One region of the Oceanobacillus sp. FSL W8-0428 genome, then DNA from elsewhere that is predicted to be linked to it. Evidence: a T-box and tRNA genes for the amino acid it is inferred to sense, from the RefSeq annotation. Region 1 holds a T-box; the other holds one or more tRNA genes.
The links. The T-box of region 1 lies ahead of serS (serine--tRNA ligase). A T-box ahead of a tRNA ligase gene usually reads a tRNA of that ligase, here a tRNA-Ser.
Positions count from the first base shown of each region.

Region 2: it has a tRNA-Ser gene. The T-box ahead of serS (serine--tRNA ligase) is inferred to sense a tRNA for this amino acid. The anticodon was not compared.

Region 1 is NZ_JBBORB010000001.1:1,384,866-1,399,584, forward strand. Features, by position in the region: gene dnaA (chromosomal replication initiator protein DnaA) at 1-190, shown strand, start outside; gene dnaN (DNA polymerase III subunit beta) at 436-1,572, shown strand; gene yaaA (S4 domain-containing protein YaaA) at 2,154-2,375, shown strand; gene recF (DNA replication/repair protein RecF) at 2,379-3,503, shown strand; gene remB (extracellular matrix regulator RemB) at 3,583-3,855, shown strand; gene gyrB (DNA topoisomerase (ATP-hydrolyzing) subunit B) at 4,119-6,044, shown strand; gene gyrA (DNA gyrase subunit A) at 6,490-9,006, shown strand; gene MKY30_RS06140 (YaaC family protein) at 9,101-10,054, opposite strand; gene guaB (IMP dehydrogenase) at 10,307-11,779, shown strand; gene MKY30_RS06150 (serine hydrolase) at 12,051-13,388, shown strand; T-box leader at 13,456-13,686, shown strand; gene serS (serine--tRNA ligase) at 13,753-14,719, shown strand, end outside.
Region 2 is NZ_JBBORB010000001.1:3,149,729-3,164,447, reverse strand. Features, by position in the region: tRNA gene MKY30_RS15050 (tRNA-Leu) at 144-227, opposite strand; tRNA gene MKY30_RS15045 (tRNA-Cys) at 235-308, opposite strand; tRNA gene MKY30_RS15040 (tRNA-Gly) at 317-391, opposite strand; tRNA gene MKY30_RS15035 (tRNA-Gln) at 397-471, opposite strand; tRNA gene MKY30_RS15030 (tRNA-His) at 508-580, opposite strand; tRNA gene MKY30_RS15025 (tRNA-Trp) at 586-659, opposite strand; tRNA gene MKY30_RS15020 (tRNA-Tyr) at 675-759, opposite strand; tRNA gene MKY30_RS15015 (tRNA-Phe) at 776-848, opposite strand; tRNA gene MKY30_RS15010 (tRNA-Asp) at 872-948, opposite strand; tRNA gene MKY30_RS15005 (tRNA-Met) at 953-1,029, opposite strand; tRNA gene MKY30_RS15000 (tRNA-Val) at 1,052-1,127, opposite strand; tRNA gene MKY30_RS14995 (tRNA-Glu) at 1,133-1,207, opposite strand; tRNA gene MKY30_RS14990 (tRNA-Ser) at 1,223-1,314, opposite strand; tRNA gene MKY30_RS14985 (tRNA-Asn) at 1,318-1,392, opposite strand; rRNA gene rrf (5S ribosomal RNA) at 1,460-1,575, opposite strand; rRNA gene MKY30_RS14975 (23S ribosomal RNA) at 1,706-4,622, opposite strand; rRNA gene MKY30_RS14970 (16S ribosomal RNA) at 4,877-6,439, opposite strand; gene MKY30_RS14965 (nucleotidyltransferase-like protein) at 7,447-8,328, opposite strand; gene MKY30_RS14960 (DUF2614 family zinc ribbon-containing protein) at 8,575-8,946, shown strand; gene perR (peroxide-responsive transcriptional repressor PerR) at 9,228-9,653, opposite strand; gene MKY30_RS14950 (cob(I)yrinic acid a,c-diamide adenosyltransferase) at 9,752-10,309, opposite strand; gene bcp (thioredoxin-dependent thiol peroxidase) at 10,337-10,810, opposite strand; gene MKY30_RS14940 (potassium channel family protein) at 10,876-11,310, opposite strand; gene MKY30_RS14935 (glutamate-1-semialdehyde 2,1-aminomutase) at 11,657-12,955, shown strand; gene MKY30_RS14930 (GNAT family N-acetyltransferase) at 13,025-13,540, opposite strand; gene MKY30_RS14925 (ABC transporter ATP-binding protein) at 13,586-14,719, opposite strand, start outside.

The sequences.
Region 1 (14,719 bases):
AAGGCAGATTGCTATGTATTTATCAAGAGAGCTGACGGATGCTTCTTTGCCTAAAATTGGCCAGGAATTTGGCGGGAGAGACCATACAACAGTGATTCACGCACACGAAAAAATTTCAAAGCTGCTTGAAACGGATACAGAATTAGATCGGGATATTGAAGAATTAAAAGAAAAGCTTAAATCCTTATAAGCTGCACGGCTGTGTATGTTGTGTAAAGATGGAACAACATATAAACAGGTTATACACATGTGGAAAACTTTGATATTTTTAACTTGATTCTACTTATCCACAGTAACCACAGCCCTTATTACTATTATTACTGTTTTTTATATTATAATTAATAAATATATAGAACCCTTTTTCATGAATTTAGGAACGAATTTAAGAAACAGCTGCTGCAAAGCTTTTCTTTAAAAATCAAGGAGGATAAATACATGCGTTTTACAATACAAAGAGATAAATTGATTGCTGGTGTTCAGGATGTAATGAAAGCAATCTCTGCCAGAACTGTTATTCCGATATTAACTGGAATGAAAATTGAAGTGAAGCAACATGGAGTCACTTTAACGGGTAGTGATTCTGATATTTCGATTGAATCTTATATTCCAGCTGAAGATGAAGACAAAGTATATATTGAAAATATTGAAGAAGGAAGTATTGTGTTGCAGGCTAAATACTTTCCTGAAATTGTCCGGAAGCTTCCTGAATCACAGGTTGATATTGTAGTTGACGATCAATTTAATGTAAAAATTACTTCAGGGAAATCAGAGTTTAATTTAAATGGCCAAAGTGCGGATGAATATCCGATGCTTCCTAAGCTGCAAACAGAAAACAGCTTTGAAATGCCAATTGATTTATTAAAAAGCATGATTAAGCAAACTGTTTTTGCTGTATCTACGATGGAAACAAGACCGATTCTAACCGGAGTAAATATTAAGTTAGAAGATCAAAAGCTTGTATTTACTGCAACAGACAGCCATCGTCTGGCAAAAAGAGATGTGCCGGTAACAGGTACAAATGTGACTATTGAACAGGTAGTTGTACCTGGAAAAAGCTTGAACGAACTATATAAAATTTTAAATGATTCTGAGGAAACTGTGGAAATCAGTGTAACGAACAACCAGATTCTTTTCCGTACGAAGCATTTGAATTTCTTATCCAGATTATTAGATGGAAATTATCCCGAAACCTCGAGATTAATTCCAGATCATAGTAAAACTACTATTCAAATTAAAACAACACCACTTTTAAGATCAATTGAACGTGCTTCTTTATTGGCAAAAGAAGAAAGAAATAATGTTGTTAAGTTTACAAGCAATGATAATGCTTTGATTGAGATCTCAAGTAATTCTCCGGAAATTGGAAATGTAGAAGAAGAAGTAACTGCTGATAAGATTGATGGGGAAAATCTAAAAATATCCTTCAGTTCAAAATATATGATCGATGCATTAAAGGCGATTGAATATGACGAAGTAGTGATCGAATTTACTGGAGCTATGCGTCCATTTGTCATTCGTCCAGTAGAAAACGATTCTATTCTTCAACTGATTTTACCAGTAAGAACATACTAGGAGATATTTATCTTTTTACGCACAACGCGTAAAAAATGTATCAAGTTCAGGGGATAAGTAAAAGTTATACTTTGTAAACTAAAAGGCTCTTTTAATAAAAAAGGGCTTTTTAGTTTTTTTAGAGTAAAAGAAGCAGATAAAACATATTTAATTTTAAAAGCAGGTAAGGGAAATCAACTTAACGGGGACAGAAAGCTCCATTGAAGAATGATCGAGCATACAGCCTTTTAGGAAAATCGCAGTATTCAGCTTTAAAATCCAAAATTTAGAGCGGATACGACTGAAAAATGGCCAGTTTCAACACAGATATATTTAAATCCATCCCTATATTATTTTATTTTTTACAATCCCTTTTAAAAAACAACATAAAACGCGCTCTAAGAAGAGAAGAGAGAAATAAGAATGCCCCCATTAAAAAAGTCTAAAAAACGCTAAGACATATCTTTTTGTAATTATTTGAGGCCTTTCCTTCCTTTTTTAATCAATTTTTAGTAAAATAGAAAATAGAAGAAATAATATACGTGTCTGTTTTCACTTTTTTATAAGGCAGACAAAACAAATAGAAAGTATTTGGTGATATCATGCATGAGCAGATAAAAATAGATACGGAATATATTACGCTTGGCCAATGTGTCAAGCTGCTTAATTTTTTGGATTCTGGTGGAATGGTCAAAGCATATCTTCAAGATATAGGTGCTGTGGTAAATGGAGAACGTGAACATCGCCGCGGAAGAAAATTATATCCGGAAGATGTCCTTGAAATAGATGAGATAGGATCCTTTGTCATTTTCAAAGAGGAATAAAGAATGCATATTGAACAATTGAAATTAACCAATTACCGCAATTATGAAGCGTTGGATATTACATTTGATGATAAGGTTAATGTCATCATTGGAGAAAATGCTCAAGGAAAAACCAATCTGATGGAAGCTATTTATGTGCTCTCATTTACCCGTTCTCATCGGACGATGCGGGAAAAAGAGCTCATACGCTGGGATTCAGATTATGCTACAATAGAGGGCAGGATTACGAAAAGGAATCAGTCCATCCCCCTGCAAATCTCCATTTCATCTAAAGGAAAAAAAGCAAAAATAAATCATTTGGAGCAGCACCGGTTAAGTGACTATATTGGTGCGGTTAATGTGGTTATGTTTGCGCCGGAGGATTTGACCATTGTAAAAGGAGCTCCGCAGATTCGCCGTCGTTTTATGGATATGGAATTAGGTCAAATCCAGCCAACCTATATCTACCATTTATCTCAATATCAAAAAATACTGAAGCAAAGAAACCATTTATTAAAGCAGCTGCAACGTCAGAGCAGTGCTGATGAAACTATGTTGGATGTATTGACTGACCAACTGGTTGAGCATGCTTCTTTTTTGCTGGAGAGACGATTTGTTTACCTTGATCTGCTGAGGAAATGGGCAGGACCTATTCACGAAGGGATCAGTCGTAATCTAGAAAACTTAGAAATTCAATATGATGCGACAATAAAGGTATCAGAAGGCGCAAATAAGGAAAAAATAACTACTAACTATGAAAATTCCTTTAAGGAGGTCCGTAAAAAAGAAATTGAACGCGGTACAACATTGATTGGTCCGCACAGAGATGACCTTATTTTTTTCGTGAATGGCAAAGATGTCCAAACGTATGGCTCGCAAGGACAGCAAAGAACGACTGCATTGTCCGTTAAATTGGCTGAGATAGAACTGATCTATCAGGAGGTGGGTGAATATCCGATTCTTTTACTTGATGATGTATTAAGTGAACTGGATGATTACCGCCAGTCTCACCTTTTAAATACGATTCAGGGAAAAGTACAGACATTTGTTTCAACAACGAATGTAGATGGTATTCATCATGAAACTTTGAAAAATGCAGAGTTATTTTATGTTCAAGAAGGTATCGCAACAAATAATAAAGAGTCGTAATCTGCTGCTTTTTTTAAGGTAAATGAGCAGCGTAAGAATGGAAGAAGTCTGATTAAACGAAGAAAGGAAGCGATTGATCGTGTTCATCCACATTGGCAATGATAATGTTATCCGGTCCCGGGAGGTCATTGCGATAATTGATTACGATTTATATGCAAATGCATCAGGAATGTATCAGATGATACAGGAATGGAAGCAGAAGGATAGAGTTTCCGGTCCCGAAAAAAAGGCAAAATCCATTATGATTACAGAAAATCGTATTTTTTTCAGTACCTTATCGGTGGCTACTTTAAGAAAGCGGTCAGGTATTTTAACAACAATCAGTAATTTAGAAGATTATTATGAAGAATGAGTCTGAAAAGCGCAGCCGTATCTGTAAATCAGCTTATTAAAAAATTAGAGCCGGAGATAGCTGTTTTTCTATAAATAATTATCTCTGCACAGACAAACTAATAATATTCTAAACAGCAAAAAATCAAGAGATTCCAGCTGCACAATAATGCAGAATACTCTCTTTTTAAATATAAAAAGAAACTTCATTCAGTGGGAGTTTTACAGACGGTTATCCGTGATAAATTGATGAAGCGTAATTCATATAGAAATGAGTGTGAGAAGATGTCAATGGAAGACAAAGTAACAGAAAACCAAGCCTATGATGCTGACCAGATACAAGTACTCGAAGGTCTTGAAGCCGTTCGTAAAAGACCAGGAATGTACATCGGTTCCACCAGTGAAAAAGGATTACACCACCTTGTTTGGGAGATTGTCGATAACAGTATCGATGAAGCACTGGCAGGTTATTGTGATCATATTGAAGTCATTATCGAAGAAGATAACAGTATTACTGTAAAAGATAATGGCCGGGGAATTCCTGTTGGTATCCAAAAGAAAACAGGCCGCCCAGCTTTAGAAGTTATTATGACAGTGCTTCACGCCGGCGGTAAATTTGGCGGCGGCGGATATAAAGTTTCCGGTGGACTTCATGGTGTAGGTGCGTCTGTTGTAAATGCTCTTTCCAGTAAATTAGAGGTAACTGTTCACCTCGATGGAAAAATTCATTACCTTTCTTTTCATAAAGGGGTTCCTGATGGAGAAATTGAGATTATCGGTGATACAGATATTACAGGAACAGTAACACACTTTATACCAGATCCAGAAATTTTCACAGAAACTACCGAGTACGATTATGGAACATTAGAACAACGTCTGAGAGAGCTTGCTTTCTTAAACAAAGGATTGCGTATATCCATTGAAGATAAGCGTACGGAGAAAGAGCCGGCAACGTATTATTATGAGGGCGGAATCAGTTCTTATGTAGAATTCATTAATAAAAATAAAGAAGTATTGCACGAACCATTCTATGCTGAAGGTGAAGATCAGGGAATAGCTGTTGAAATTGCTATCCAATATAACGATGGGTTTGCAACCAGCTTATATTCTTTTGCTAATAATATTCATACCTATGAGGGTGGAACACATGAAGTTGGTTTCCGTTCAGGGTTGACGCGTGCAATCAATGATTATGCGAAAAAGAACAGCTTATTGAAAGATAATGAATCGAACCTGTCTGGAGAGGACGTCCGGGAAGGTTTGACAGCAATTGTTTCCGTGAAGCATCCAGATCCACAATTTGAAGGGCAGACGAAAACAAAACTGGGAAACAGCGAAGTACGTGCAATTACAGATGGCGTATTTTCAGAGACCTTCTCTAAATTTCTTTATGAAAATCCAACGATTGCTAAAATTATTGTTGAAAAAGGGTTAATGGCGTCCAGAGCACGTTTGGCTGCTAAAAAAGCAAGAGAGCTGACACGTCGTAAAAGTGCGCTTGATGTAACAAGTCTGCCAGGAAAATTAGCTGATTGTTCTTCAAAAGACGCATCAAAAAGTGAGCTGTACATTGTAGAGGGTGACTCTGCCGGCGGTTCTGCAAAATCAGGAAGAGACCGTCACTACCAGGCAATTCTTCCTTTACGGGGGAAAATCTTAAATGTCGAAAAAGCACGTCTGGATCGAATTTTATCAAATAATGAAGTACGTGCCATGATTACGGCGTTAGGAACTGGTATTGCTGAAGATTTTGATATATCTAAGGCACGCTATCATAAGGTTGTTATTATGACAGATGCTGATGTGGATGGAGCTCATATCAGAACGTTATTATTAACGTTTTTCTACCGATATATGCGTCCATTAATTGAGCATGGCTATATTTATATTGCACAGCCGCCGCTTTATCAAATCAAGCAGGGCAAAGCGGTCCATTATGTTTATTCCGATAAAGGTCTGGATGCACTCCTTGCTGAGCTTCCAAAAGCACCAAAACCAGGTATTCAGCGCTATAAAGGACTGGGAGAAATGAACGCGGACCAGCTTTGGGATACAACAATGAACCCAGACTCACGTACACTGCTGCAGGTTGAGCTTAACGATGCAATTGATGCAGACCAGGTTTTTGATATGTTAATGGGCGATAAAGTAGAACCACGACGCAACTTTATCGAAGAAAACGCCCAGTACGTACAAAACTTAGATATTTAATTGTTACATCATTTTGATAAAGGCAATTAAGCGGATAGAAAATCTCTATTCCTTTGTGTCAGGTGTTAAAAATATAATAGTTATATAAGTTTAATTATTAATATACATGCTTCCGTTTTCTTTATTAATAAGAATGAATAGTGATAGTACTCTACAACTAGCGGAAGAAATACACGTAGACTCCCGTGGGAAAGCGCAAATGTCTTCGGTGGGGCGAGTAATCGCAGTCCCAGTAGGAAGACCCCGCAGAAAAAGCGATCTTCTTTTTCGCGGAGGCTGAGCGCAAGCCCACAGGAAAGCGTAGTGTATTTCTGGAGCGGCCATTCTAAAGGCTATTCTTAGACTCCATGTATATTCAAAAAGCTCAAATATTATAATCCAGCTTATCCAATGGAAAGATTCGAGGAAATCACTGAAATAATAGTGATTGGGAGGTTATTAGACTATGGCAGAGGAAAATCGTCCGAGTGTCCAGGAAATAAATATAAGTAAAGAGATGCGCACATCCTTCTTGGATTATGCGATGAGCGTAATTGTAGCAAGGGCATTACCAGATGTCCGAGATGGAATGAAGCCCGTACATCGCCGTATTCTTTATGCAATGAATGATCTGGGAATGCACTCTGACAAAGCATTTAAAAAATCGGCACGTATCGTTGGAGAGGTTATTGGTAAGTACCATCCACATGGTGATTCGGCTGTTTATGAAACAATGGTAAGAATGGCGCAGGATTTCAGTTATCGATATATGCTCGTGGACGGGCATGGGAACTTCGGTTCTGTCGATGGTGATTCGGCAGCGGCAATGCGTTATACAGAAGCACGTATGTCTAAGATTTCCATGGAGCTTCTTCGTGACATTAATAAAGACACAATTGACTATCAGGATAACTATGACGGCGCTGAACGTGAACCAATCGTGTTCCCGGCTCGATTCCCTAATTTACTTGTTAATGGAACATCAGGGATTGCTGTCGGGATGGCAACGAATATTCCGCCGCATCATTTGGGAGAAACAATTGATGCTGTACTTGCAGTAAGTAAAAATCCGGATATAACAGTAGATGAAATTATGGAAAGCTATCTTCCAGGTCCAGACTTCCCTACAGCTGGTCAAATCTTAGGAAGAAGCGGTATCCGCAAAGCCTATGAAACAGGAAAAGGATCTATTACGATCCGTGCAAAAAGCAATATTGAGCAGGGGAAAAATGATAAAGAAACAATTATTGTGACAGAGCTTCCTTATCAGGTGAACAAAGCTAAGCTTATTGAGAAAATAGCTGAACTTGTCCGTGATAAAAAAATTGATGGTATCACAGATCTTCGTGATGAATCTGACCGTAATGGGATGAGGATTGTAATCGAGCTCAGAAGAGATGCAAATGCGAATGTTGTATTGAATAATTTATATAAGCATACTTCTTTGCAGACAACTTTTGGTATTAATATGCTTGCCCTTGTTGACGGGCGTCCAAAAGTATTAACTATTAAACAATGCTTAGAATATTATTTAGAGCATCAAAAAGAAATTATCAAGCGCCGTACAGCTTTTGAGTTAAATAAAGCAGAAGCACGCGCACATATTTTAGAAGGCTTGCGTATTGCACTTGATCACTTGGATGAGGTTATTTCCTTAATCCGTAACTCCAAAACGGCCGATATAGCAAGAGAAGGCTTAATCGAACGTTTCCAACTGTCTGAAAAACAAGCTCAGGCAATTCTTGATATGCGTCTGCAGCGTTTAACAGGCTTGGAACGTGAAAAGATTGAAGAAGAATATAAAGAGCTGCAGGCATTAATTGCTGAATTAAAAGCAATTTTAGCTGACGAAGAAAAAGTATTAGAAATCATTCGTGAAGAGCTGATTGAAATCAAAGAGAAGTTCCGTGATGACCGCCGTACAGAAATTGTTGCCGGCGGAGCAGGTTTCTTTGAGGATGAAGATCTTATCCCGGAAGAAAATATTGTTATCACGCTGACACATCAGGGTTATATTAAACGATTACCGGCGTCTACGTACCGTACACAGCGCCGCGGCGGCCGTGGTATCCAGGGAATGGGCACGAACGAGGATGACTTTGTAGAGCATCTTGTATCAACTTCAACACATGATACAGTTCTATTCTTTACGAACAAAGGGAAGGTTTATAAAACCAAAGGATACGAAGTTCCTGAGTTTAGCCGTACTGCCAAAGGAATCCCAATCATTAATTTGCTTCAGGTGGAAAAAGGGGAATGGGTCAATGCAGTTATTTCTGTATCTGAGTTTGATGAAGACCACTTCTTGTTCTTTACAACGAAGTATGGGGTTGCGAAACGTACCTCCCTTGAAAAATTTAAAAATATCCGCAAAGGCGGCCTCATTGCTGTAAATCTGCGGGAAGAGGACGAATTAATTTCTGTCCGTATGACCGATGGCGAAAAAGAAATTATGATTGCTACGAAAAATGGCTATTTAATCCGTTTTGAGGAAGAGCAGATGCGTCCAATGGGAAGAACAGCAGCAGGAGTAAAAGGAATTTCCCTGCGCGAGGACGATGAAGTAGTTTCGATGGAAATCATGGAAGAAGGTTCTAAAATTCTCCATGTAACAAGTAAAGGATTTGGAAAGCAGACACCAGAAGATGAATATCGCCGTATTAACCGTGGCGGTAAAGGTGTATTTACCTGTAAGCTTGATGAAAAAACAGGACATGTTGTTGCTGTGAAGGCTATCCATGGTGATGAAGATTTAATGGTTATCACTGTTGGCGGTGTGCTTATTCGTATTCAAGTATCCGATATTTCTCAAACTGGCAGAAATACTAAAGGAGTGCACTTGATTCGTCTGCAGGATGATGAAGAAGTTGCAACTGTAGCCCGAATTGAGAAAGAAGAAGAGGTAGTGGAAGAAGAAGCAGAACAAGCTGAGCAAACGGAAGTGTCTGAGAAGAATAACGAAGCGGATGATAACAACGAGTAACAGATAAGATTTTTTAGTTCGTATTGTTATCCAATGATAATATTAAGAAAATCAGCTGCCTGGCTATGGGAAATACAGCTTGGCGGCTGATTTTTTATTTAGTTTCACCCTGAAAATTTTGCAATAAACACTGGCTGATAAGGGCTGGTGTTTTTTGCTGTGTTATTTTTAAAAATTGTTGAATCAGCGGATATTCCCGATCTGTCTTCATTTGGATAAGCTCTCCCCACCATTCTGTTTCATACCTGCAAATCATGCTTAAATTAAACAGAAGCAGATAATGCACCAGGATCTCAGAATAAGGGAAATAATCTGCTCTTGCTGCCGGAAAATAAATACATTCATTATACAGATGATAACGGAAAGGTCCATTCCAATCTGTGACGGATCCTGTCAGATAAAGCTCTAATCCTCCTTCTTTCTGCTGAATATCCTCGATTGGGGGAAGAAAGGGACGAATTCGCTCTACAAATGTAGTTTCTTTTAAATGAAATCCATCTAAAATACTGTCTGGAAAGTAAAGCTGTTTACTTCCTTTTTCTCCAATAATAACCATCGGATTTTCTTTGTTAAAATTCCAGATAGTACTTAATTCTGGAATAGAACGCAGCAGCAGCTGCATCGAAACACGATTTAAAGGGAAGGGATGGTGAGAAAATAAATAACGGCTGACATATGGAAATAAACCCTGCTGCTGAATTTTGACTTCATCCTCAATAAAACGATAATCTTTGCGTTTTCTTTTCCGGGCTGTCAAACCGTGTGCAAGTACAGCTGTTGTTTCAGGATAATCAGGGCGTTTTGTTAACAGCCAGCCTTTTAAAAGATGCATCATCCCATAAAAAGACAAAACAGGCTGAACCAGAATATTGCTGCTTTGGCTGGATTCCATAAAACTGATTCCATTATTTATATAGTGTATAAACGAGGAACTATTTTGATAGCTTTTTGTTTTCGTATCATCCTGAGATTGATAACTTTTTTCTAAATATTTTTGCGCATTTTCTTCTGCAGTTAAAAACGAGTAGATATCTTCATAAGGAATCATCACTCCAGCTCCATAACTATTTAAATATTTTGAATCTATCCTCTATTTGTACTTATATGTAGGGTGCTTGAAAAAGCTTAAAAGATAGAGTAATGTAAGTAAAAATAGATATTTGCTACTACTTTCACAAAGGCGGTATTTTTTAAGCAGTTTCTCCGATATCGTATGAAGATATACCTTGAAAACTGTATAGCATCTGCAAAATGAAGTGAAACTATGTTGTAAATTCAATGATTGGAGGATGAGCTAGCAATGAGAGAAGACAAATTTGCAAAAGAAGGTTTAACGTTTGATGATGTACTACTTGTTCCGGCTGAATCAGAGGTTTTACCAAATCAGGTGGATTTAAGTGTTGATTTAACATCAAACTTAAAGTTGAAATCACCTTTTATCAGTGCTGGAATGGATACAGTAACAGAAGCAGAAATGGCAATTGCTATGGCAAGACAGGGCGGATTTGGTGTTATTCATAAGAATATGTCTATTGAACAGCAGGCAGAGGAAGTAGACCGTGTAAAACGCTCTGAAAGTGGAGTTATCACGAACCCTTTCTTCTTGACTCCTGAGCATCAGGTATACGATGCGGAGCATTTAATGGGGAAATACCGCATTTCAGGAGTTCCAATTGTTAATAATATTGAGGAACAAAAGCTTGTCGGTATTTTAACCAATCGTGATTTACGCTTTATTGAGGATTATTCAATTCTGATTTCAGAAGTGATGACAACTGAGGAATTGGTAACAGCGCCAGTTGGCACAACATTGGATGAAGCAGAAAAGCTTCTGCAGAAATATAAAATTGAAAAGCTGCCTCTCGTTGACGATCAAGGGATTCTAAAAGGGCTGATTACGATTAAAGATATTGAAAAGGTCATTGAATTTCCGAATGCAGCAAAGGATTCACAAGGACGGTTAATTGTAGCGGCTGCTGTCGGTGTTACTGGCGATGCGATGAAGCGGATTGAAAAATTAGTTGATGCTGGAGTAGATGGTATTGTTATTGATACTGCACATGGCCACTCTAAAGGTGTTCTTGATCAATTAAAATATATTCGTGAGGCCTATCCCGATTTAGCGATTATTGCAGGAAACGTAGCAACAGAAGATGGGACAAGGGCTTTAATTGAAGCAGGAGCTTCTGTTGTAAAAGTAGGTATTGGACCAGGATCAATCTGTACAACTCGTGTTGTTGCAGGTGTTGGTGTACCGCAAATCACCGCTGTTTATGATTGTGCCCGGGCAGCAAAGGAGTATGGTGTTCCTGTCATTGCAGACGGCGGCATTAAATACTCTGGTGACATTGTAAAAGCTTTAGCAGCAGGTGCACATGCAGTAATGCTGGGAAGTATTTTTGCAGGGACATCGGAAAGTCCGGGGGAAACAGAAATTTTCCAGGGACGCCAATATAAAGTATATCGTGGTATGGGATCTGTCGGAGCGATGCAGGCGGGATCCAAAGATCGTTATTTCCAAAGTGATTCAGAGAATAAGAAACTCGTGCCAGAAGGTATTGAAGGACGTATTGCTTATAAAGGATCACTTGGAGATACCTTCCATCAGCTGGCAGGCGGTCTGCGCTCTGGTATGGGTTATTGTGGTACAAAAACATTAGAGAGCCTAAGAAATGACTCTCGATTTATCCGCATTACAGGTGCCGGATTAAAGGAAAGTCATCCACATGATGTACAAATTACGAAAGAAGCTCCAAACTATTTTGTGCAGTAATGAAATGAATTTTATATGATGACAAATTTGTGTCATACGGTCGTAAAAAAAATAGATAGAGGATGTTGCTCTATCTATTTTTTTATGAATTTTTATGGTAAAATGTGAAGCGTGCTTAGCAGAATACATAGAACTTATCACAGTGCTGCGCTTTTGGGTGAAACAGGTAATTTACAAGCCCTATTTAGTGGAAAAAGAGCGAAAAAAATGTCACTGAATGAAGTTTCGTTTTATGTAAACAAGCTATATTATTAAACGGAGGTACGGAAATGTGAGAAAGTCTATGAATAAATTATTTCTTTTGGTGGCTGCAGCAGCGCTTGTCTTAACATCTTTAGGAACACCAGCCATGTCTGTTTATGCAGATGAATTAGAATTAGAGGCAGAATCGGTTATTTTAGTGGATGCAGAAACGGGTAAAATTTTATATGCGAAAGACCCGGACGTGGCATTGCCTCCTGCTAGCATGACGAAAATAATGACAGAATATCTTGTTTGGGAAGCAATTGAAAATGGGGATATTTCTTGGGATACAACAACACAGATTAGTGATTATGCATATAGTATATCCGCAAATGGCGATTTTTCAGGTGTTGGATTAACACAGCAAAAAGACTATACAGTAAAAGAATTATATGAAGCAATGGCAATCAACTCAGATAATGCTACATCCATTGCATTGGCTGAATTAATTGCAGGATCTGAAAGTGAATTTGTTAAATTGATGAATGAGAAGGGCGAAGAATTAGGTCTTCAGGAATATAAATTTGTCAATTCAACGGGATTAGATAACGAGAGTTTAGGAGATAATTATCCTGAAGGGACCAGCCCTAATGATACAAACTTATTATCATCCCGTGCAGCTGCAATTCTGGCGACAGCTTTGGTGAATGACTACCCGGAAGCTTTGGAAATATCAAGTATACCGAGTACAGAATTTGATGGACAGGAAATTGACAACTGGAATTACATGCTCGATCATGATTCAGTGAACTTAGAACAATACTATTATGAAGGTGTAGACGGCTTGAAAACAGGTCATACTGATCTTGCCGGTTATGCTTTTACAGGAACAGCAGAACGTGATGGAAAACGGCTTATCACGGTTGTTATGAAAACACCGAGTATGGAAAAACGCTTTGAAGAAACGGCAAAGCTGTTAGATTATGGATTTGACCAGTTTGAAACAAAAGAATTGTTTCCTGCAGGATATCAAGAAGAAGGCGAAGAAACAATTCCTGTCGCAAAAGGAAAAGACAAAGAAGTAAATATTGGTATTAATAATGCTATTCAGGTTCCTGTGAAATCAGGTGAGGAAGAGCTTTATCATTTAGAATATACGTTAGATGAAGATAAATTAAATAGTAACGGTGAGCTGGAAGCTCCAATAGAAGCGGATGAAGTAATTGGAACAGTTAACGTTGTCTATGATGGGGAAGAAGAAGATTATGGCTATATTTCAGATGAAGCAAGCCAGGAAAGTTACGAATTAGTTGCTATGGACTCTGTTGAAAAGGCTAATTGGTTTATGCTCACTTTACAATCTATAGGTGATTTCTTCGTAAATATGTTCCAGGGAGCATACAACTGGGTTAAAGGACTTTTTTAATTAATTTCTCCAGAAACCTTGCAACCTGATATGAAATAGCTTATGATATACAATAATTCAAAAAAAACATAATGTGTTGATAGGAACTAGTAGCTGTTTTTCTATCTGTAGAGAGCTAATGGCTGGTGTAAATTAGCGTTAGAATACAGTGAATCCATCCTGGAGCATGCTTATCGAAGTGAGTCAGTCATTGTAAGTAAGCACGGAGATACGACGTTATTCGTATACAAAGCCGAAAGAGTCCATTTGGATTTTTTAACTAGGGTGGCAACGCGGGAAATATACTCTCGTCCCTTTCTATATAAGGGACGGGAGTTTTTTAATGGTTTAAAGAGGAAGTCAAATATACAAGGAGGTAACAATGATGTTAGATATGAAGTATGTACGAAATAACTTTGATGAGGTAAAGAGAAGGCTCGCGCACCGTGGAGAAGATCTCAGTGAATTAGATAAATTTGGTGAGCTGGATGTAAGAAGACGTGAATTAATCGCAGAGACGGAACAGTTAAAGGCAAAGCGTAATGAAGTGTCTAAGGAGATTTCTGTTCTAAAGCGTGAAAAGAAGGATGCTGAAGCAGCTATTGCTTCCATGCGTGAAGTTGGAGATGAAATATCTAAGCTTGATAAAGAATTAAAAGAAATTGAAGAAACCTTAGACCAGATCATGCTTTCTATTCCTAATCTGCCGCATGCGAGCGTTCCTGTCGGAGAAGATGAAGATGATAACGTAGAAGCACGTAAATGGGGCACTGTTCCAGAATTTTCATTTGAAGCACAGCCGCACTGGGATGTTGCTACAAATTTAGATATTTTAGACTTTGAGCGCGCTGCAAAGGTAACAGGAAGCCGTTTTGTTTTCTATAAAGGGTTAGGAGCGAGATTAGAGCGTGCATTATTGAACTTTATGATGGATCTGCATGCGGATAAGCATGGATATCAGGAAATGCTTCCTCCATATATTGTGAACCGGATGAGCATGACCGGCACCGGACAGCTTCCTAAGTTTGAAGAGGACGCATTTAAGCTGGAGGGCTGGGATTATTTTCTGGTACCGACAGCTGAAGTTCCTGTAACGAACTATCATCGTGATGAAATTTTAACAGTAGATGATCTGCCGAAAAAATATGTCGCATTCAGTGCCAGCTTCCGTTCTGAAGCAGGTTCTGCCGGAAGAGATACACGCGGTTTAATCCGTCAGCATCAATTTAATAAAGTCGAGCTCGTGAATTTTGTAAAACCGGAAGATTCTTATGAAACATTAGAAAAGCTGACTGGTGAAGCAGAGAAGGTGTTACAGCTGTTAGAATTACCTTACCGCGTAATGAGTATGT
Region 2 (14,719 bases), 1.8 Mb from region 1:
CATTCAGTATAGAGCCTGTAAGTTTAAAAACCTATGTTTTTATATGTTACTCCTATAAAATAAAAAATGCTTATGAACGTTGTTATATCAACATTCATAAGCATATTGATGATTTCTAAAATCATCCTAAATCGACCTGCTAATACCGGTGGTCGGGGTCGAACCGACACGTCCCAGAGGACACGGGATTTTGAGTCCCGCGCGTCTGCCAATTCCGCCACACCGGCACGTTTTTGGAGGCGGTAACCGGATTTGAACCGGTGATAAAGGTTTTGCAGACCTCTGCCTTACCACTTGGCTATACCGCCATTTCTTCTGGAGCGGAAGACGGGATTCGAACCCGCGACCCCCACCTTGGCAAGGTGATGTTCTACCACTGAACTACTTCCGCGAAAATGGCTGGGCCACTAGGATTCGAACCTAGGGTACACGGGATCAAAACCCGATGCCTTACCGCTTGGCTATGGCCCAATGATTAAATATTAATTTATGTATTAAATAAAAAAGGGCGACCGGTGGGGATCGAACCCACGTGTGCCGGAGCCACAATCCGGTGCGTTAACCACTTCGCCACGACCGCCATATTGGCAGGGGTAGTAGGAATTGAACCCACATCAAAGGTTTTGGAGACCTTCGTTTTACCATTAAACTATACCCCTATGAAATTTTATAAATGGTGGAGGGGGGCAGATTCGAACTGCCGAACCCTGAGGGAGCGGATTTACAGTCCGCCGCGTTTAGCCACTTCGCTACCCCTCCACGAAGATTAAAAAGGTGGCTCGGGACGGAATCGAACCGCCGACACAAGGATTTTCAGTCCTCTGCTCTACCGACTGAGCTACCAAGCCATATACTGTTTTAAATCTTTTAATGGCGGTCCGGACGGGACTCGAACCCGCGACCTCCTGCGTGACAGGCAGGCATTCTAACCAACTGAACTACCGGACCATTTTGGTTGCGGGGGCAGGATTTGAACCTGCGACCTTTGGGTTATGAGCCCAACGAGCTGCCAGACTGCTCCACCCCGCGATATGAATTTATAAGTCTTACATGGTGGAGGATGCAGGGCTCGAACCTGCGACCCCCTGCTTGTAAGGCAGGTGCTCTCCCAGCTGAGCTAATCCTCCATTATTGGTGACCCGTACGGGATTCGAACCCGTGTTACCGCCGTGAAAGGGCGGTGTCTTAACCGCTTGACCAACGGGCCATGTAAAAGTTTTAATGGCGGAGAGCGAGGGATTCGAACCCTCGAAGCCGCGGTAGCGGCTTACACGATTTCCAATCGTGCTCCTTCGGCCTCTCGGACAGCTCTCCATATGGCTCCACAGGTAGGATTCGAACCTACGACCGATCGGTTAACAGCCGATTGCTCTACCACTGAGCTACTGTGGAATAATCCATAATATTAAATAAAGAAGTAATTCGCTTGTCCTTAAGGACTTAATAAGAGAATACTCTTGCCTGGCGACGTCCTACTCTTGCAGGGGGAAGCCCCCAACTACCATTGGCGCTGAAGAACTTAACTTCTGTGTTCGGCATGGGAACAGGTGTGACCTCTTCGCTATCGTTACCAGACAAGGATTTTAAAAATCAGTAACAATCAATATTATAATCGTTTTTGAGAAAAAATCAAGTACTAATTTTAAAAAATATGTATAATTTTGCACCCTGAAAACTAAATAAGAGTAACGTGACATCAAAAAACTTAGATAAGTCCTCAATCGATTAGTATCCGTCAGCTGCACGTGTCGCCACGCTTCCACCTCGGACCTATCAACCTCATCGTCTCTGAGGGATTTTACTCACTTGAAGTGATGGGAAGTTTCATCTTGAGGGGGGCTTCATGCTTAGATGCTTTCAGCACTTATCCTTTCCACACGTAGCTACCCAGCTATGCTCCTGGCGGAACAACTGGTACACCAGCGGTGTGTCCATCCCGGTCCTCTCGTACTAAGGACAGCTCCTCTCAAACTTCCAACGCCCACGACGGATAGGGACCGAACTGTCTCACGACGTTCTGAACCCAGCTCGCGTACCGCTTTAATGGGCGAACAGCCCAACCCTTGGGACCGACTACAGCCCCAGGATGCGATGAGCCGACATCGAGGTGCCAAACCTCCCCGTCGATGTGAACTCTTGGGGGAGATAAGCCTGTTATCCCCGGGGTAGCTTTTATCCGTTGAGCGATGGCCCTTCCATGCGGAACCACCGGATCACTAAGCCCGACTTTCGTCCCTGCTCGACTTGTAGGTCTCGCAGTCAAGCTCCCTTCTGCCTTTACACTCTACGAATGATTTCCAACCATTCTGAGGGAACCTTTGGGCGCCTCCGTTACCTTTTAGGAGGCGACCGCCCCAGTCAAACTGCCCGCCTGACACTGTCTCCGAACCGGATTACGGTCCTGGGTTAGAATGGTCATACAGTTAGGGTGGTATCCCACGGGTGCCTCCACGTAAGCTGGCGCTCACGCTTCAAAGGCTCCCACCTATCCTGTACAAACTGCACAAACATTCCATATCAGGCTACAGTAAAGCTCCACGGGGTCTTTCCGTCCTGTCGCGGGTAATGCGCATCTTCACGCATAGTATAATTTCACCGGGTCTCTCGTTGAGACAGTGCCCAAGTCGTTGCACCTTTCGTGCGGGTCGGAACTTACCCGACAAGGAATTTCGCTACCTTAGGACCGTTATAGTTACGGCCGCCGTTTACTGGGGCTTCGGTTCAAAGCTTCGCTTACGCTAACTCTTCCCCTTAACCTTCCAGCACCGGGCAGGTGTCAGCCCCTATACTTCGCCTTTCGGCTTCGCAGAGACCTGTGTTTTTGCTAAACAGTCGCTTGGGCCTATTCACTGCGGCTCACTCACAAGTGAGCACCCCTTCTCCCGAAGTTACGGGGTCATTTTGCCGAGTTCCTTAACGAGAGTTCTCCCGCTCACCTTAGGATTCTCTCCTCGCCTACCTGTGTCGGTTTGCGGTACGGGCACCTATGATCTAACTAGAGGCTTTTCTTGGCAGTGTGAAATCAGGAACTTCGGTACTATATTTCCCTCCCCGTCACAGCTCAGAAATTTGTCAGACGGATTTGCCTATCTGACTTCCTCGCATGCTTGGACGCACATCCATCAGTGCGCACTCCTTATCCTCCTGCGTCCCCCCATTGTTCAAACAATCATGAGGTGGTACAGGAATATCAACCTGTTGTCCATCGCCTACGCCTGTCGGCCTCGGCTTAGGTCCCGACTAACCCTGAGAGGACGAGCCTTCCTCAGGAAACCTTAGGCATTCGGTGAAAGAGATTCTCACTCTTTTTTCGCTACTCATACCGGCATTCTCACTTCAAAGCGCTCCACCAGTCCTCACGGTCTGACTTCTCTGCACTTTGAACGCTCTCCTACCATTGTTCGTAAGAACAATCCGCAGCTTCGGTGATACGTTTAGCCCCGGTACATTTTCGGCGCAGCGTCACTCGACCAGTGAGCTATTACGCACTCTTTCAATGATGGCTGCTTCTAAGCCAACATCCTGGTTGTCTGTGCAACGCCACATCCTTTTCCACTTAACGTATACTTTGGGACCTTAGCTGGCGGTCTGGGCTGTTTCCCTTTCGACTATGAACCTTATCACCCATAGTCTGACTCCCAAGTTGAAGTAACTGGCATTCGGAGTTTGACTGAATTCGGTAACCCGGTAGGGGCCCCTAGTCCAATCAGTGCTCTACCTCCAGTACTCACGATCTTGAGGCTAGCCCTAAAGCTATTTCGGAGAGAACCAGCTATCTCCGTGTTCGATTGGAATTTCACCGCTACCCACACCTCATCCCCGCATTTTTCAACATACGTGGGTTCGGGCCTCCAGTCAGTGTTACCTGACCTTCACCCTGGACATGGGTAGATCACACGGTTTCGGGTCTACGACCGCATACTCATTCGCCCTATTCAGACTCGCTTTCGCTACGGCTCCGTGTCTTCCACTTAACCTTGCATACAATCGTAACTCGCCGGTCCATTCTACAAAAGGTACGCCGTCACCCATTAACGGGCTCCGACTACTTGTAGGCACACGGTTTCAGGTTCTATTTCACTCCCCTTCCGGGGTGCTTTTCACCTTTCCCTCACGGTACTGGTTCACTATCGGTCACTAGGTAGTATTTAGCCTTGGGAGATGGTCCTCCCGGATTCCGACGGAATTCCACGTGTTCCGCCGTACTCAGGATACACTCCGGAGGAAATTCCTTTTCAACTACAGGGCTGTTACCTTCTTCGGCTGACCTTTCCAAGTCGATTCGTTTAAAGAATTTCTTTGTAACTCCAATGGAGTGTCCTACAACCCCAAGAAGCAAGCTTCTTGGTTTGGGCTCTTTCCGTTTCGCTCGCCGCTACTCAGGAAATCGATTTTTCTTTCTCTTCCTCCAGGTACTGAGATGTTTCAGTTCCCCGGGTCTGCCTCATCTACCCTATGTATTCAGATAGATGTCCTGTCCCATTACGAACAGTGGGTTCCCCCATTCGGAAATCCCCGGATCAAAGTTTACTTACAACTCCCCGAGGCATATCGGTGTTAGTCCCGTCCTTCATCGGCTCCTAGTGCCAAGGCATCCACCGTGCGCCCTTATTCACTTAACTAAAGTTTTGGAATAAGTTTGCTGATTACTTCGTAATCAGTTGTGTTGCTATATCAATAGCTTTTTTTGCCTTATTTCTAAAGTTTGATGTCGTTGTTACTCTTATTTAGTTTTCAAGGTACAAGCTTCCACACGGATGTGGTGACTTCTGTGTTGTCACATGGACGTGACGGTTTTAACAGAAGTTCCTTGAGAGATTGCTCTCTCAAAACTGAACCAAACAACCAAGTACAAAATTCCGTTATATATCCTTAGAAAGGAGGTGATCCAGCCGCACCTTCCGATACGGCTACCTTGTTACGACTTCACCCCAATCATTCGTCCCACCTTCGGCGGCTGGCTCCAAAAAGGTTACCTCACCGACTTCGGGTGTTACGAACTCTCGTGGTGTGACGGGCGGTGTGTACAAGACCCGGGAACGTATTCACCGCGGCATGCTGATCCGCGATTACTAGCGATTCCGGCTTCATGTAGGCGAGTTGCAGCCTACAATCCGAACTGAGAACGGTTTTATGGGATTTGCTTGACCTCGCGGGCTTGCTTCCCTTTGTTCCGTCCATTGTAGCACGTGTGTAGCCCAGGTCATAAGGGGCATGATGATTTGACGTCATCCCCACCTTCCTCCGGTTTGTCACCGGCAGTCACCTTAGAGTGCCCAACTAAATGCTGGCAACTAAGATCAAGGGTTGCGCTCGTTGCGGGACTTAACCCAACATCTCACGACACGAGCTGACGACAACCATGCACCACCTGTCACTTTGTCCCCGAAGGGAAAACTCTGTCTCCAGAGCGGTCAAAGGATGTCAAGACCTGGTAAGGTTCTTCGCGTTGCTTCGAATTAAACCACATGCTCCACCGCTTGTGCGGGTCCCCGTCAATTCTTTTGAGTTTCAGCCTTGCGGCCGTACTCCCCAGGCGGAGTGCTTAATGCGTTAACTTCAGCACTAAGGGGCGGAAACCCCCTAACACCTAGCACTCATCGTTTACGGCGTGGACTACCAGGGTATCTAATCCTGTTCGCTCCCCACGCTTTCGCTCCTCAGCGTCAGTTACAGACCAGAGAGTCGCCTTCGCCACTGGTGTTCCTCCACATCTCTACGCATTTCACCGCTACACGTGGAATTCCACTCTCCTCTTCTGCACTCAAGTCCTCCAGTTTCCAATGCACGTTTACGGTTGAGCCGCAAGATTTCACATCAGACTTAAAGAACCGCCTGCGAGCGCTTTACGCCCAATAATTCCGGACAACGCTTGCCACCTACGTATTACCGCGGCTGCTGGCACGTAGTTAGCCGTGGCTTTCTGGTCGGGTACCGTCAAGGTACGATCAGTTACTATCATACTTGTTCTTCCCCGACAACAGAGTTTTACGATCCGAAAACCTTCATCACTCACGCGGCGTTGCTCCGTCAGACTTTCGTCCATTGCGGAAGATTCCCTACTGCTGCCTCCCGTAGGAGTCTGGGCCGTGTCTCAGTCCCAGTGTGGCCGATCACCCTCTCAGGTCGGCTACGCATCGTCGCCTTGGTGAGCCATTACCTCACCAACTAGCTAATGCGCCGCAGGCCCATCTGTAAGTGACAGCAAAAGCCGCCTTTCAACTTACCATCAGGAGATGATAAGTATTATCCGGTATTAGCTCGCGTTTCCGCGAGTTATCCCAGTCTTACAGGCAGGTTGCCTACGTGTTACTCACCCGTCCGCCGCTCGTTCCACGAACGTCCCTCCGAAGAGTTCTGTCCGCTTCCCGCGCTCGACTTGCATGTATTAGGCACGCCGCCAGCGTTCGTCCTGAGCCAAGATCAAACTCTCCATAAAAGTGTTTGTTTCTTTAGCTTTCAGAAGTCAACTTCTGACTTAAATATTCAAGAAAAACGAGGTGTTTTTCTTCTTTCGTACTGGTTGTTTTGTTCAGTTTTCAAAGAGCAATTTCTTATTGCTTCGCTTCAATCAGCGACTTTATTAATATAACATAATTTCAAGTTTGTTGTCAACTTCTTTTTTTATATTTTATTAACTGAGCGCTTGCTCGAATCAGCAACGAGATTAACTTTACCATGCTAAAAATAGAAAGTCAACGATTATTTTAAAATTTATTAAAAGCAAATTTCGGATCCATCAGGGTTCGCCTTGAAACAGTACCTTAGGCAAAAGTAATATAACAATATAAAACATTGATATATCACCTTTTCTTAAGCTTATGTATTTCATATACAAATATAGAGTATCCCCTTCTAAAAGCATTAATCACATTTAATACGCATTTTGATTTTCTTTCTTTCACATGCGGTCATTCCCTTAAGACACATGCATAAAAAAGTTTATTTCTATTTTAAATATCCAATCTCATGTTAAAAAGTTTATACAAAGGCTTAAATGTCCCCCTTATTAATTCAAATAAAATAATATACGTCAGTTTTTTAATTAATTACAGATATATTTGAAGTTTCATTATGTACAGTAAAAAATACAGGTCCGATATAAATCAAAGTCCAATCCTTTTCACATATTATTATTGCAAAGTATTTGCTGCTATTCTAAAAATACATTTCTCTATACCTGTCATAAAACGAGACTTCATTTAATACAGTTCCAGTTATTCTCTCCTCCAAAAGGAGAAATAAAGTTCTCTACTGTATATATGATTTGCTAAATTTAGTTTTCTCTCTAAAATAATCTTCTATAAGTAATAATTGAAACCTGCTACAGCCATAATGATATAATCAAGAAACAGAAACCAAAAATTACTTATTCCACAACTTCATAAAAATTGCAGGATAAGTAATTAGTTTTCTCACCGAAAACTTCTGTTTCAGATACCATTATCATACTTCCTCTAGTTCTTTCACCTTGTACATTCTCTGAAATACATCCGGATTTTTAGTAGGAACCAGTTTCATATCAATAATATCCTTTTCTTCTAAATAAGATACAATTGCATGTAAATCTAAGGTATAGTGTTCTATCTCCGGTAAAGCTTTAATAGAAGCATATGAGCAATAATCATCTTCTTTGCTTAATAAATTTAGCAGATGTGCTGCGGCGGACTCTGCTTTATTCAACATAACAAAATCCATTGCAATCAGCATTAATTCAATTCTCTTTTCTAAATTTTCTGTGCTGTCCATCAATTTTTCATATAGTTTGTACACTTCTAAATCAATACTCTTTACCTGATTCCACACAGTTACTTCTGGATAATAGCCTTGATCAACAACAGATAACCTCGCTAAATAGTGCAGGGCATTTAAAATTTTACTATAAGAATCCATAACCTCCTTTGATTCATATAACGCTTTTCCTTCACTAAAGTTTTTCAACAGTTTTCCGAAATCAATTATCTTTCTGAGTGTACGTTTGTCCTCCGGGAACGATTGAAGTTCATCTTTTAATCCCTTTATAAACTCATTTCTGTCATAAACTTTTCTTCCATAGATAACCCATTCTGCTGCACGCCTGTAACCACTTGTGTCAATCCAATCCATCAGAATCGATCTCGTTACAATATGCATAGCTACCGTTTGTCCATTCACCTCATAATGTTTTACAAACCAATCCACTTCTTGATTTTCAACAATAATCAATAAAATACTATCAAATTCATCCGTAATTGGACGGTCAAATTGAGTTTTCTCCACAACAAGTATGCCTAATGTATTTGGATTACTTGCATGCTCTTGATAAATCATTCTTTGAAAATTCTCCATGATAACAGTTGCCTCCCTGTTTTCCCTCTAATTAAACATAATTCTATATATACTTTTAAAAACCCTTTTTTGAACTATAGGAAAGTATAAAATTTTACTGAAGGATAGTAATCGTAATACTGGCAGTTCCTCAGTACAAGTAACCAATCCGATGTCATTTTACGGCTTGGCTTGTGAAGTTTTCTTTAATATTCATTCTTCTAATATTCTATGATATACTAAATTTGTATCTTAAGGGGGATTTAAATGGCACAACAAATAACTTACTCAAGTAAAATAAATAAAATCCGTACCTTTGCCTTAATCCTTGTGTTCGCTGGTATCTTAATAATGTATGGTGGAATTATGGCTCGTCGTATTGAATGGTTAATGCTTATCCTTTTTGTGTTAGGTGTACTGATGATTGTACTTAGCTGTGTTGTATACATATGGATTGGCACCTTGTCCTTAAGAGCAGTTCCTGTTATATGTCCAAACTGTGAAAAGCCTACAAAAATGCTAGGCCGGGTAGATGCCTGCATGCATTGCAAAGAGCCGCTGACATTAGATAAGAATTTAGAAGGTAAGGAATTCGATGAACGGTATAATAATCGCAAATTCCGTGAAGAAAATAAATAATTAAAAAGCACCATGCCTTTGTGAAAATAAATTCTCACTTAAGTATGGTGCTTTTTTGATGATAATTTGAAAGCTTGTATTAACTTGTTCTTTCGTAAGCCTGAACTATTTTATGCTATACTTATATGCAATATATTTAAATTTTAGTTCGCGGAAGAGCTGCCTAAAATCTAGAATTTCTGCCATAAAACAAAAAATGACTGGAGATAGTACACGAGCCTTAATAAATACTATCTCCAGTCATTTTTTTACATATTTAAAATCTCTTATTTTGCCGCATGCTACTCCTTGCAGGCATTGCATGTACCATAAACTTCCAGGCGATGATGACTGACATCAAAACCTGTGACCTGCTCTGCAAGTGATTCTACTTCATCTAATGAAGGATAATGAAAATCAACAATCTTTCCACACTGATTACAAATGATATGATAATGATCTGATGTATTACAATCAAATCTGCTTGAGGAATCTCCATAAGTGAGCTCTCTGACCAGTCCAATATCTTTTAATACACGCAAATTATTATATACTGTTGCAACACTCATATTTGGAAACTTTCCTTCAAGTGCTTTATATATATCATCCGCAGTCGGGTGAACCATTGAATTAAGCAAATACTCCAGTACGGCGTGTCGTTGTGGTGTAATGCGGACGCCTGACTGTTTTAATGTATCAATTGCTTGCCGTAATTTATCTTCAGACACCCTAAACACCTCTCTTCCCAATTAATAAAATTATTAGATTATAATTCTTATAATTAGTTTATCGCCCTGTGTTCATAATGTCAATTAATTCACGTAAATCAAACATCAGTGTGGAGTTGCTTTTCTTCTCCACCTAATTGCTGATTTACATATCTGGCAGCAACAAATAAATAATCCGATAACCGGTTCAAATAACCGAAAACAAGCTTATTCTCTACTTCATCTTCCAGTCCTACTGTTAAACGTTCTGCCCGTCTGGCCACTGTGCGAGCATGATGTAACGCACTTGCTGCCCGATGGCCTGATGGAAGAATAAAATTCTTCAACGGTTCAAGTGATTTATCCCATTCATCAATTTGTTTTTCCATCTCATCAATATGTTTCTGCTCAAGCTTCCAATAAACTTCTTTATCTTTTGGCGTAGATAATTCTGCACCAACATGAAAAAGAATTGTCTGTACACGTTGTAACTGGTCAAGAAATGCATGCTTACCGTCCCAGCTTGTTTCTTCTATATAACTTGCTGCCAGTCCAATGCTAGAATTCACTTCATCACAGGTCCCGTACGCTTCTACTCTTAAATGATTTTTCGGTACACGTTGTCCGTAAACCAGCGATGTTTGTCCTTTATCTCCAGATCTTGTATAGATTCGCATGTTATTCCATCTCCAATCCCGAAATACTTAATCTGCACTATTTTCTTTTAAATAGTTTAAAGCATCCAGTACATGATCTTTCACTCGAACCTTTCGATACTCTTTGACAAGGTTTCCTTCTTTATCAAGAATAAATGTAGAACGTTCAATACCGTAATATTCTTTTCCAAAATTTTTCTTCAGCTTCCATACTCCAAATTGATCGGCCACCTGGTGATCTTCATCTGAAAGTAAAGTAAACGGCAAATCATGCTTATCAATAAATTTTTGATGACGAGCTTCCGGATCCGGACTAATGCCGACTATTACTGCGTCCAACTCTTCAAAGCTTTCATGATTATCTCTGAAATCACATGCTTCCGTGGTGCACCCCGGGGTCATATCCTTTGGATAAAAATATAAAACAACGTACTTTCCTTTAAAATTAGATAAGCTTACTTTTTCGCCATCCTGATTTGGTAATGTAAAATCATTTACTTTTGTTCCTAATTCGATTGGCATCTAATCCCTCCAATTATAAATGAGTCCCTTTTCTCTCTTAAATATAGCATATTACAGAATTAGATTCATTTATCACTGTCACGGCTGCTGATTTGTACAACCTTTAATACAAAAGCAGCAGGCAGAATGTACCCAATCAAAGCTTCGGAAATAGCAATAATTCTTCCAATGCCGACTGGAGCCAGATCTCCATAGCCAAGGGTCAATATTGTTACACCGCTAAAATAGATGGAATGGATAACTGATCCCCATATGGTTACCTCTCTTAATTCTCCATGCTCAACGATGACAATCCCTTGAAAGGATAAAATGAAATAAATCAGACCATAACCGACCATTGTAATGCAATAAACAACAAGCATTGCTATAAAAATTTCTAAAGAGAAATGCCCTTCCTTCATTTGTATACGTGAATGAATTGATTTATATTGAATAAAATCATAGATGCTTTTACCGATTAAAACCATAATCAGGATAAAGAATATCCAAGGGATACCCATTTCTTTTGCTCCTTCCAAATAATCTTTTCTATGGAACAGCTGCTAGTGACAAGCATAAAGGTTAATACGGCATACGATTAGCAAGCTCCAGACACCAGAAGAGATAAAATTTAAACGGTTCAAAATCCAGGTTCAGATCACTACATCTTTAAACAGTCACTCTTCACTATCTAATGTATATGCGGAAATTGAAACAGTTTGTACAAGTTTTCCATTCATTTTTTTGTTATATTAGTAATTGGGGTAAAAATAAACAGAGAAAATCTGCTTTTTACCTTTTTTAGATGAACTTGTAAGGTAACGTTCAGATACTTTACTGGTTGGGCAGAATGAGGAGGAAAACAAAATGAAATTTACAAATTCTGAAAAGCTGCATGAGGAAGCTTTACAACATATCGTCGGCGGAGTTAATTCTCCTTCCCGCTCCTATAAAGCTGTTGGCGGAGGATCTCCTGTATATATGAAAAGAGGTCAGGGAGCCTATTTCTGGGATGTCGATGATAATAAATATATTGACTATTTAGCTGCATACGGGCCAATCATAACTGGTCACGCACATCCGCATATTGCAAAAGCTATTGCTGAAGCAGCAACAACCGGAGTTCTTTACGGAACACCGACGGAACTTGAAAACACATTTGCAAAAATGTTAAAAGAAGCCATGCCTTCATTAGAGAAGGTTCGTTTTAATAATTCAGGTACAGAGGCTGTGATGACAACCATTCGTGTAGCCCGCGCCTATACAAACAGAACAAAAATTATTAAATTTGCCGGATGCTATCATGGACACTTTGATGCTGTATTGGTGGAGGCAGGATCTGGACCGTCAACACTGGGTACACCAGATTCAGCAGGTGTTCCTGCTTCCAGTGCTGCAGAGGTGATTACCGTTCCATTTAATAATTTAAAAGCCTTTAAAGAAGCATTAAAAGCATGGGAAGGTGAAATTGCAGCTGTAATCGTTGAACCGATTGTAGGTAACTTCGGAATTGTAGAACCTTTTGAAGGTTTCTTAGAAGAAGTAAATGAACTTACCCACCGCGCCGGTGCTCTTGTCATTTATGATGAGGTGATTACTGCATTCCGTTTCACTTATGGAAGTGCACAGCAGCTCTACAATATTGAGCCGGACTTAACAGCAATGGGTAAAATTATTGGCGGTGGTCTCCCAATCGGCGCTTACGGCGGCCGAAAGGATATCATGGAACAGGTTGCACCACTCGGACCAGCTTACCAGGCAGGAACTATGTCGGGAAATCCCGCTTCTATGGCAGCAGGTATTGCCTGCTTAGAGGTTTTAAGAGAAGACGGTGTATATGAAGAATTAGAACGACTCGGAAAACGCCTGGAAGAAGGTATTCTGGAAAAAGCAGAAGAAAATGATATTCATATTACAGTTAATCGTCTCCGCGGAGCTCTAACTGTATACTTCGGAGTCGACAAAGTCACAAACTACAGAGAGGCCGAAGCTTCAAATGGAGAAGCCTTTGCAACGTTCTTCCAGCTTATGTTGAGAGAAGGCATTAACCTGGCACCTTCTAAATACGAAGCCTGGTTCTTAACAACAGAGCATACAGATTCTGATATCGAAAATACGATTGATGCGGTTGGCCGTGTATTTGCAAAAATGGCAGAGAATCAATAATAAAGGTAACACAATAGAAAGGTCTTCACCGGATATAGCTATATCCGGTGAAGACCTTTCTTGTATCCGTTAAACTAATGAAATCAAAAACCTTCTAGTTATATTTCCTTTCTCATCTTTAAAAGAAGATATCTCTCCTCCCCCGCAATTTATAATAACTTTAGCTGAAAATTGATTTTTTTGATTGCAGGTTATTAGAGCTTCTTGAATTTGCATCTTTTTTAAATAAATTAAGGAATGCTCCAGTATTTTTGTTGCATATCCTTTATTGCGTTCATTTGGCGCAACTCCATAGCCTATATGTCCGCCAATTTCTTTTAACCCATCATTTAACTCATGTCTAATATTAGACGCACCAACAATATCATCTCCAATAAAGAGAAAAAATGTAGAATTAGGAACGAAATTATGATTGAAATTAGCTTGTTTACTCGCAGAAAGATATTCAATAAAGTGCTGATAATTTTTATACCGTTTTATCTCCGTCGCTGTTGGAATTACTATTTCTTCTTTTAAATACCATTGATTAATATAACGGTAAAAAGCTGTTTCATCTTCTGTTTTCAACTCTCGAAAAGTTTGCATCGAAAACCTCCCTTTTATTAAAAAAGGAATAAGGAGACGCTCTCCCTATTCCTCCAAATTCTGAATCTGATACAAATCATAATAATGTCCACGGAGCCGCATTAATTCTTCATGCGATCCTATTTCAACAATTTCTCCGTTCTCAACGACGACAATACGATTTGCATGTGTAATTGTTGCCAGACGGTGAGCAACAATAAAGGTAGTCCGATCAGAAGCAAGCTTTTCCAGTGTTTCCTGAATAAGATGCTCACTTTCTAAATCCAGCGCGGATGTTGCTTCATCAAAAATCAAGATTGGCGGATTTTTCAAGAATACCCGCGCAATCGCAATCCGCTGCTTCTGTCCACCTGATAATTTCACACCGCGCTCTCCAACCATCGTCTCGTACCCCTCCGGCATTTCATTAATAAAGTCATGAGCATTTGCTGCTTTTGCTGCACTGATAACTTCCTCATCCGTTGCATCGGGGTTTCCCATGCGAATATTTGTGGCAATTGATTCGGAGAACAGAATATTATCCTGAAGCACCATTCCAATATTGTCCCGCAGTGAACGTGCTTTCATATCTCTTAAATCCATTTCATCAATTTCAATGGATCCACCAGTCACATCATAGAAACGGGGAATCAGACTGATTAATGTTGATTTTCCTCCTCCGCTCATTCCGACAAAGGCAATAGTTTCTCCTTTTTGAACATGGAGATCAATATCCTTGAGCACAGGTTCCGTTTCTTCATCATATTGAAAAGAGACTTGGTTAAAGGTTACTTTTCCTTGCAATCGTCCCGGATCAACTGCATCTTTTTTATCCGTAATGTCATAAGGCTCATTCATTAATTCAAACACCCGGTCAATAGACGCAATCGATTGTACTAAAGTTGTAGAAGAGTTAATAAGTCGGCGCAACGGGCTATAAACCCGCTCCATATATCCGACAAAAGCTACCATCGTACCAAGAGATGTATTACCCATAACGACCTGGTAACCCGCAAAAGCGATAACTAATAACGGTGCTAGGTCAGTAATTGTATTTGTCACCGCAAAAGTTCTGGCATTCCAATCTGTATGCTTCAAAGCCCGATTCAGAAAATGACTGTTTCTTTTATCAAACTGTTCATCTTCATAATCCTCCAGCGCAAAGCTTCTTGTAACTGGTACGCCTTGGATTCGCTCGTG